2 regions of the Streptomyces sp. BBFR25 genome follow, and region 1 is predicted to be linked to the other one. Evidence: riboswitches for the same ligand, from Rfam matches in the RefSeq annotation. Region 1 holds a riboswitch; the other holds the start of a gene.
What was found. Region 1 has a riboswitch for cobalamin ahead of ACGH52_RS09740 (cobalamin biosynthesis protein). Riboswitches for the same ligand answer to the same signal wherever they lie in the genome.
Positions count from the first base shown of each region.

Region 1 (4,397 bases):
CCGCCAGCAGGTCCGTGTCGGCGGTCGACAACAACAACACTGTGCTCATGCGGGCGCTCCCGGTGGAATGAAGGGCAGTCCTTGCGGCGCGCCGGACTCGATGAGCCGCCACAGCGCGTCGGTGTCCGCGTGGTGTTCGATCAGGTCGCCGAGCCGGTCGAGCTGCTCCTCGCGCAGCGCGGCGAACGAGGTGTCGGGGGCCGGTACGAAGCGGCGGCCCGCGGCGGCGGCCACCTCGCGCAGGAACGCCCGCCGGAAGCCGTCCGACTCCAGCGAGCCGTGCCAGTGGGTGCCCCAGGTCTGTCCGACCCGGCAGCCGTCCAGGAAGGGGCTGCCGCCCGTCACTTCGGCGACCCCGTGGTGGATCTCGTACCCCTCGACGCGCTCGCCGAGGGCCTCGCCCACCGGCCGGGTGAGGGTCTTCTCGCGGGCGAACCGCACCCGCACGGGCAGCAGTCCGAGGCCGTCCACGTGCCCGGCGCGCGACTCGACCTCGTCCTCGATGTGCTCCCCGAGGAGCTGGAAGCCGCCGCAGACGCCGAGCACGGGCCGCCCCTCGGCGACCCTGCGCACGATCGCCTCCGCGAGCCCCCGCTCCCGCAGCCACTGAAGCGCCCGCACCGTCCCGCGGGTCCCCGGCACGATCACCAGGTCGGCGTCGGCCAGTTCCTCCGGCCGGTCCACGAACCGCACCACGACACCGGGTTCGGCGGCCAGCGCGTCCACGTCCGTGAAGTTGGACATCAGCGGCACCGCGCAGACCGCGACCCGCAGCACGTCCTCGCCCACCGGCGGCGCGACGACCGACTCCCGCACGGTCCCGCGCAGGGAGACGCGCAGCCCGTCCTCCTCGTCGATGCCGAGCCCGTGTTGGAAGGGCAGGACGCCGTACGTGTGCCGCCCGGTGAGCCCGTGCAGCATCTCCAGCCCCGGCTCCAGCAGCGACACGTCGCCGCGGAACTTGTTCACCAGGAACCCGGCGACCAGCGCCTGGTCCTCGGGCGCGAGGAGCGCCACCGTCCCGAAGAACGAGGCGAAGACCCCGCCCCGGTCGATGTCGCCCACCACCAGCACGGGCAGCCCGGCGCCCCGGGCGATCCCCATGTTGACGATGTCGGTGCGGCGCAGGTTGATCTCGGCCGGGCTGCCCGCCCCCTCGCAGATCACCGCGTCGTAGGAGGCGCGGAGTTCGGCCAGCGAGTCGAGCACCGTGCCGAGCAGCCGCTCCTGGCGCCCGCCGTGGTAGCCGCGGGCGCTCATCTCGCCGACCGGCCTGCCGAGCAGGACGACCTGGCTGCTGCGCTCCCCGCCGGGCTTGAGCAGCACGGGATTCATGTGCGCGGTCGGCTCCACCCGGCAGGCCTGGGCCTGCATGGCCTGCGCCCGCCCGATCTCCGCGCCCTCGCGGGTCACGAAGGAGTTCAGCGACATGTTCTGCGCCTTGAAGGGCGCCACCTTCACGCCCTGCCGCACCAGCCAGCGGCAGATCCCGGCGGTGACGACGCTCTTGCCGGCGTCGGAGGTGGTACCGGCGACGAGCAGACCACCGTTCATGACGTACGTCCCTTCCTGACGATGCCGCGCGCGAGCAGCCGTGCGCCCGCGCACACGCCCAGCGCCAGCCAGCTCACGCGCCGGGACAGCCGTACCGCCCGGTCGATGTCGCCGGAACCGGCCCGTACGGGGCGCCCGGCGGCGCCGTTGAGGACGGGCCGGTGCTCGACCCGCCCGCCGTAGGAGAGCGTCCCGCCGAGCCGCACGCCCAGGGCGCCGGCGAACGAGGCCTCCACGGGCCCCGCGTTGGGGCTCGGGTGCCGTGCGGCGTCCGCGCGCCAGGCCCGCACCGCGCCCCGCGGGTCGCCCCCGGCCACGGTGGCCAGTACGGCGGTCAGGCGGGCGCCCGGCCAGCCCGCGAGGTCGTCCAGGCGGGCCGAGGCCCAGCCGTAGCGGCGGTACCTGGGCGACTTGTGGCCGACCATGGCGTCCAGCGTGTTGGCGGCCCGGAAGCCGAGCAGCCCGGGCACCCCCGCCACGGCGCCCCACACCAGGGCGCCCACCACCGCGTCCGAGGTGTTCTCGGCGACGGACTCCACGACGGCCCTGGCGATGCCGTCGGCGTCCAGCGCCCGCGGGTCCCGCCCGCACAGGTGCGGCAGCCGCGCCCGGGCGGCCTCGACGTCACCGGCCTCCAGGGCCCGGCCGATCGCGGCGGCCTCGCGGGCGAGCGAGGTGCCGCCGACGACGGCCCAGGTGGCCGCGCCGGTCAGGACGACGCGGGCGGCGGGGGAGCGGTGCACGGCATGGGAGGCGGCCAGCCCGAGGGCGGCGGCGCCACCGGCGCACACGGCGGTGTGCAGGGCGCCCCAGCCCCGGTGGTCCCGCCACAGCACCTGTTCCACGGCGCCCGCGGCACGGCCGAACGCGGCGACCGGGTGTCCGCGGCGCGGATCGCCGAGGAGGAGGTCGCCGAGGAGGCCGGCGGCGGCGCCGTACGCGAAGACGCGTCCGGCACGCACGGGTTCAGCCGGTCACAGGGTCGGGGAAGCACCTGGCACTGGGCGTCGGGCGGTGGCGGCAGCCGGGCATCGCGTCATGTCCTCACTCAGGGTGTCCACGCCCTGGTTCGAAGAGTCCGGCGGTGAGAGTTCCTGGCTCCCGGGGGTTTCCTGATCCCCGGTCACAGTGGCGGGACCGCGCCGGATTCGCACCGGGCTTCCTCTCCTGCCGCCGTAGATGGCCCCGGAAGTCCACCACGGCCCGCGAACACCCGTCAACCTGGCGTTGACCTGCGACGGGGGAGTGTGCGAAGGCCCACACACGAGTGGTGTGCGCCGGCACGCGAAGGGGCGGGGCGCGGAACGGTTCGAGTCCGTTCCGCGCCCCGCCCCGGCGCGTGCGCCCGTGAACGGGCGGATTTCAGGCGGTGGCCGAGCGGCGCGGTCAGGCGACGATCAGATAGATCCCGTACGCCACCGCCGCCGTGCAGGCCGCGAAGCACGCGTACGCGCCGGTGACCGCGAGGGCCGCGGAGCCGCCCTCGGCGGCGGCCCGCTCCTGGCGGGAGAGGCCGACGATGCCGAGGGTGAACAGGCCCACCAGGGCCACCGTGACCACGAGGCTGACGCCGAAGACGGAGCCGAGAGCTGCCCAGTCGATGCTCATGGAGGTTCGCTTCCTTCGTACCCGGGCTGCGGGTTCAGACGGTGGTGGCGGCCGAGGGGGCCTTGGGGTCGGACGTGGTGGCGGCGGCCGGGAGGGTGGCCGACAGCTCCTCGGCCACGCCCGTCGGGGGCGGCGACACGGCGGCCATCGCCGTGGTGACCACACCGGCCGGCTCGGGCTGCTGGGCGCCCACCACGTCGCCGTCGACGACGTTGGTGTGGTCGACGACCTCGCGGCGGGAGATCCGCCAGATCGCGAAGCTGGAGGCGACCAGGAACACCGCGACGAGGGCCGTGCCCCAGTCGCCGAGGCGGCAGACCCACTCGGCGAGCGCGGCGACCAGGGCCGCGGCGGGCAGCGTCAGGCCCCAGGCGACGAACATCCGGGTGGCCGTGGACCAGCGGACCACGCCGCCCTTGCGGCCGAGGCCCGCGCCCATCACCGCACCGGAGACCGAGTGCGTGGTGGACAGGGAGAAGCCGAGGTGGGACGAGGCCAGGATGACCGTGGCGGCACTGGTCTGGGCGGCGAAGCCCTGCTGCGGCTGGAGGTCGGTCAGGCCCTTGCCCATGGTGCGGATGATGCGCCAGCCGCCCAGGTAGGTGCCGAGCGCGATCGCCAGGCCCGCGCTGAGGATGACCCACACGGGCGGGTCGGAGTCGGGGGCGAGCGAGCCGCCCGCGACCAGGGCGAGGGTGATGATGCCCATGGTCTTCTGGGCGTCGTTGGTGCCGTGGGCCAACGAGACCAGACCGGCGGAGGCGATCTGACCGGCCCGGTAGCCCTTCGCGGCGGCCTTGCCGTCGGCCTTGCGGCCCAGCGAGTACGTCATCCGGGACGCGAGCAGCGCCGCGAGTCCGGCCACGATCGGGGCGGCGATCGCCGGGAGGAGCACCTTGGTCACGAGCACGTCGCCGTTGACCGCGCCGATACCGGCCGAGGCGACGGCGGCACCGATCAGGCCGCCCATCAGGGCGTGCGAGGAACTGGACGGGAGCCCGACCAGCCAGGTCAGGAGGTTCCAGAGGATCGCGCCGACCAGTGCGGCGAAGATGACCTCGGGACGGATGCCGGTCTCGTCGACGAGACCCTTGGAGATCGTGTTGGCGACCTCCACGGAGAGGAAGGCGCCTACAAGGTTGAGGACGGCGGACATCGCCACCGCCACCTTGGGCTTGAGCGCACCGGTCGAAATGGTCGTTGCCATCGCGTTCGCGGTGTCGTGGAAACCGTTC
Region 1 is NZ_CP172447.1:2,143,259-2,147,655, reverse strand. It holds gene cobN (cobaltochelatase subunit CobN) at 1-49, opposite strand, end outside; gene ACGH52_RS09745 (cobyric acid synthase) at 46-1,554, opposite strand; gene ACGH52_RS09740 (cobalamin biosynthesis protein) at 1,551-2,516, opposite strand; cobalamin riboswitch at 2,622-2,768, opposite strand; gene ACGH52_RS09735 (hypothetical protein) at 2,941-3,162, opposite strand; gene pitH (low-affinity phosphate transporter PitH) at 3,197-4,397, opposite strand, start outside.

Region 2 (4,397 bases), 3.5 Mb from region 1:
GCGCTGCGGGATCTCCCAGGCGGTGCGGTACAGCGCGCGCACGTCCTCGGGGATCCAGGAGAAGCCCTGCACCGAGCCGTTCGCCTCGCGCAGCGCCTCACGGGTGCGGGCGTCCCACACGCCGAGCCGCTTGAGGTCGTCCACCAGATACGAGTTGACCTGGAGGAACTCCCCGGACAGCGTCTCGCGCTTGAAGAGGTTGGACACCTGCGGCTCGATGCACTCGTAGACACCGGCGATGGAGGCGATGGTCGCGGTCGGCGCGATGGCCAGGAGCAGGGAGTTGCGCAGCCCGGTCGTCGCCATCCGCGTGCGCAGCGCGGCCCAGCGCTCCGGCCAGGCGGGCGTCACGTCGTAGTGGTCCGGGTGCAGTACCCCCTGGGCCGTACGGGTCTTCTCCCAGGCCGGGGCGGGGCCGCCGCGTTCGGCGAGGTCGGCGGAGGTCTCGTAGGCGGCGAGCATGATCCGCTCGGCGATCCGGGTGGACAGGGCCTTCGCCTCGGGGGAGTCGAAGGGCAGGCGGAGCTGGAAGAAGACGTCCTGGAGGCCCATCGCGCCGAGGCCGACCGGACGCCAGCGGGCGTTGGAGCGGGCCGCCTGCTCGGTCGGGTAGAAGTTGATGTCGACGACCCGGTCCAGGAAGGTGACGGCGGTGCGGACGGTGGCGTCCAGGCGCGCCCAGTCCATGTCGCCGCTCGCGGGGTCGGCGAAGGCGCCGAGGTTGACCGAGCCCAGGTTGCAGACCGCCGTCTCCCCGTCGTCGGTGACCTCCAGGATCTCCGTGCAGAGGTTGGAGGAGTGGACGACGTGGCCGGGGGTCGCGGTCTGGTTCGCGGTGCGGTTGGCGGTGTCCTTGAAGGTCATCCAGCCGTTGCCGGTCTGCGCGAGGGTGCGCATCATGCGGCCGTACAGCTCACGGGCGGGCAGCGACTTGCGGGCGAGCCCCGCTTCCTCGGCCCTGCGGTAGGCCGCGTCGAACTCCTCGCCCCACAGGTCGGTCAGCTCCGGCACGTCGGCGGGGGAGAACAGCGACCAGGTCCCGTCGGCGTCCACCCGGCGCATGAACTCGTCCGGGACCCAGTGCGCGAGGTTCAGGTTGTGCGTACGGCGGGCGTCCTCGCCGGTGTTGTCCCGCAGCTCCAGGAACTCCTCGACGTCCGCGTGCCAGGTCTCCAGGTAGACCGCCGCGGCGCCCTTGCGGCGGCCGCCCTGGTTCACGGCGGCGACCGAGGCGTCCAGCGTCTTCAGGAACGGGACGATGCCGTTGGAGTGTCCGTTGGTGCCGCGGATCAGCGAACCCCGGGCGCGGACGCGGGAGTAGGCGATGCCGATGCCGCCGGCGTGCTTGGAGAGGCGGGCGACCTGGTGGAGGCGGTCGTAGAGGGAGTCCAGCTCGTCCTTGGGGGAGTCCAGGAGGTAGCAGGACGACATCTGGGCGTGCCGGGTGCCGGAGTTGAAGAGGGTGGGGGAGGAGGGGAGGTAGTCCAGGCGGCTCATCAGGCCGTACAGGGCGGCGACCTCGTCCACCGCGCGGTCCGTGTCGTCCTCGGCGAGTCCGGCGGCGACCCGCAGCAGGAAGTGCTGGGGCGTCTCGACGGGCTTGCGGGTGATGGGGTGCCGGAGCAGGTAGCGGCTGTAGAGGGTGCGCAGCCCGAAGTAGCCGAAGCGGTCGTCGGCGTCCGGGTCGATCAGCGCGTCCAGGCGGGCCGCGTGCAGCCGGACGAACGCGGCGGTGCGGTCGGCGATCAGGCCCTCGCGGTGGCCGGTGGCGACCGAGTCGGTGAAGGCGGCGACGCCCTGGGAGGCGGCCTCGGCGCGGATGCCGATGGTCAGCAGCCGGGCGGCCAGCCGGGAGTAGACCGGGTCCTCGGAGATCAGACCGGCCGCCGCCTCCGTGGCCAGCTCGCGCAGCTCGGCCTCGTCGGCATGGGCGGACCGGCCCCGCAGCGCGGCGGCGGCCACCCGGCCGGGGTCGGCGCCCTGGAGGTCGGCGGTCAGCCCGGTCAGGGTCCGCAGCAGGGCGGCACCGGGTCCGTCGGGTTCCCCGGTCGCCGTCACCGGGGTCGCTGAAGCCGGATCGGCTGGCGCGATGGTCACGTGGAGCACTCCCTCGCTCGGCACGGGGCCTGGCGGAGGGCAGGGGGCTCACGAGCGCGCACGGCGTCGCGTCCACCGGCCCATTCCACGAGGCCCGGACGTCATGGCACCCGGGCCAAGGCGGCCGGGCGCACTGTCGGCAGGTCCTCGGACTGGACAGGCGTGCGCGCACGTGAAGACGTACGGATGCACGCAAGTACACCGTTGCGGGACAGTTCCGGATTCGCACCGGATTCCCCTGCGGCGACAGCGAGCACGAGCATACATCTTGTGCCGGGTGACGCGAGCACCCCCAGATGTTGTGTCCGGACGGCGCGTCAGGTGTCGCTCTGGGCTGGCGTCAGAGCGTCAGCCCGTAGGCGAGCAGCATGATGTCGTCCAGCTCCGGCAGGGGGTTCCAGTCGCGGGCGGGGGTGCGGCAAAAGCCCAGGCGTTCGTAGAGGCGGTGGGCGGTGTGCATGGCGCGCTGGGTCGACAGCACGACGCCCGCGCAGTCCGGCACGGACCGGGCGCGGTCGACGCAGGCCCGCACGAGGGCCTCGCCGGCCCCGCGGCCGCGTGCCTCGCGGGCGACGGCGAGCATGCGTATCTCGGCCTCGCCGGGACGCGCGATGTCCGCCATGGGGCCGCCGGACGGCACGAAGGTCACGCCGCCGAGCACCTGGGCGCCCGCCGCGGCGACCAGCACCTCGGCGGCCGCGGCCCGCTTGGCCACGTCGCGCAGCTCCTCCAGGTAGGAGTCGCTCGCCCCGAAGTCGAGGAGGTTGTCGCCCAAGTAGGCCTGCGCGGTGATCTCGCCGAGGGTGTCGTACTCCTCGGCGCTCGCCCGCCGGATCACGAAGTCCATGACGCCGAGTGTGCCCGACGGGTACGACAACGGGCCGCCGGATTTCTCCGACGGCCCGCTGACGTGGCGCCGCTAGTGCGAGCTGCCCGCCGTGGCCGGCGGCAGTTCCACCTGGACGCCGGGGTCGCCGGCGTCCGCCGTGTAGTCGCTCGGCTTGGTCTCGTCGACGCCGTCGGGCGCCTTGGCCGCCCTCAGGACGAAGGTCAGGACCACGGTGACCAGGACGTTCAGCACGAAGGCGGTGAGACCGATGTAGCCGATCTCGCCGATGCCGGGGATCTCGTCGGAGGAGCCGCCGAAGTGCTTCTGGGTCGGCGAGGCGACACCGTAGGCGGCGACCGTGCCGTAGACCATGCCGACCGCCCAGCCGCCGAGCAGCGCCCAGCGGTGGAACCAGCGGGTGAACAGGCCGCCGACCAGGGCCGGGAAGGTCTGCAGGATCCAGATGCCGCCCAGCAGCTGGAAGTTGATCGCGACCGTCTTGTCCATGCCCAGGACGAAGACCAGCGCGCCCACCTTCACCAGCAGCGACACCAGCTTGGAGACCTTCGTCTCCTGCGCCGGGGTGGCGTCGGGCTTGATGAAGTCCTTGTAGATGTTGCGGGTGAACAGGTTCGCGGCCGCGATCGACATGATCGCCGCCGGGACCAGGGCGCCGATGCCGATCGCCGCGAAGGCCACGCCCGCGAACCAGTCCGGGAACATGGTCTCGAACAGCTGCGGGATCGCCAGCTGGCCGTTCTCCACCTTGACCCCGGCCGCGATCGCCATGAAGCCGAGCAGCGCGAGCAGGCCCAGCATCAGTGAGTACAGCGGCAGGATCGTGGTGTTGCGGCGGATCACCTCACGGCTGCGCGAGGACAGCGTGGCGGTGATCGAGTGCGGATACATGAAGAGCGCGAGCGCCGAACCGAGCGCCAGGGTCGCGTACGTCCACTGGCCGCCCGCGTTCGGTACCACTCCGCCCGCGCCCGTCTCGGTGAACTTGTCGCTCGCCGACGCGAAGATGTCGTCGAACCCGCCCAGCTTGATGGGGATGTAGATGATCGCCACCGCGATGACGATGTAGATCAGCGTGTCCTTCACGAACGCGATCAGCGCGGGCGCGCGCAGCCCCGACGAGTACGTGTACGCCGCGAGCACGCCGAAGGCGATCAGCAGCGGCAGGTCCTTGATGAACCAGTTGGTGTCCTCGCCGCCGCCGACGCCCATCACGTCGAGCACGGCCTGGATGCCGACCAGCTGGAGCGCGATGTACGGCATGGTCGCCAGGATGCCGGTGACGGCCACCGCCAGCGACAGGCCCTTGGAGCCGAACCGGCCGCGCACGAAGTCCGAGGTCGTCACGTAGCCGTGCTTGTGCGAGACCGACCACAGGCGGGGCAGGAAGGTGAAGATCAGCGGGTAGACCAGGATCGTGTACGGCACCGCGAAGAAGCCGGACGCGCCCGCC
Region 2 is NZ_CP172447.1:5,593,760-5,598,156, forward strand. It holds gene ACGH52_RS25645 (ribonucleoside-diphosphate reductase subunit alpha) at 1-2,097, opposite strand, end outside; cobalamin riboswitch at 2,218-2,377, opposite strand; gene ACGH52_RS25650 (GNAT family N-acetyltransferase) at 2,438-2,944, opposite strand; gene mctP (monocarboxylate uptake permease MctP) at 3,017-4,397, opposite strand, start outside.
Region 2: another riboswitch for cobalamin. It lies ahead of ACGH52_RS25645 (ribonucleoside-diphosphate reductase subunit alpha); the one in region 1 lies ahead of ACGH52_RS09740 (cobalamin biosynthesis protein).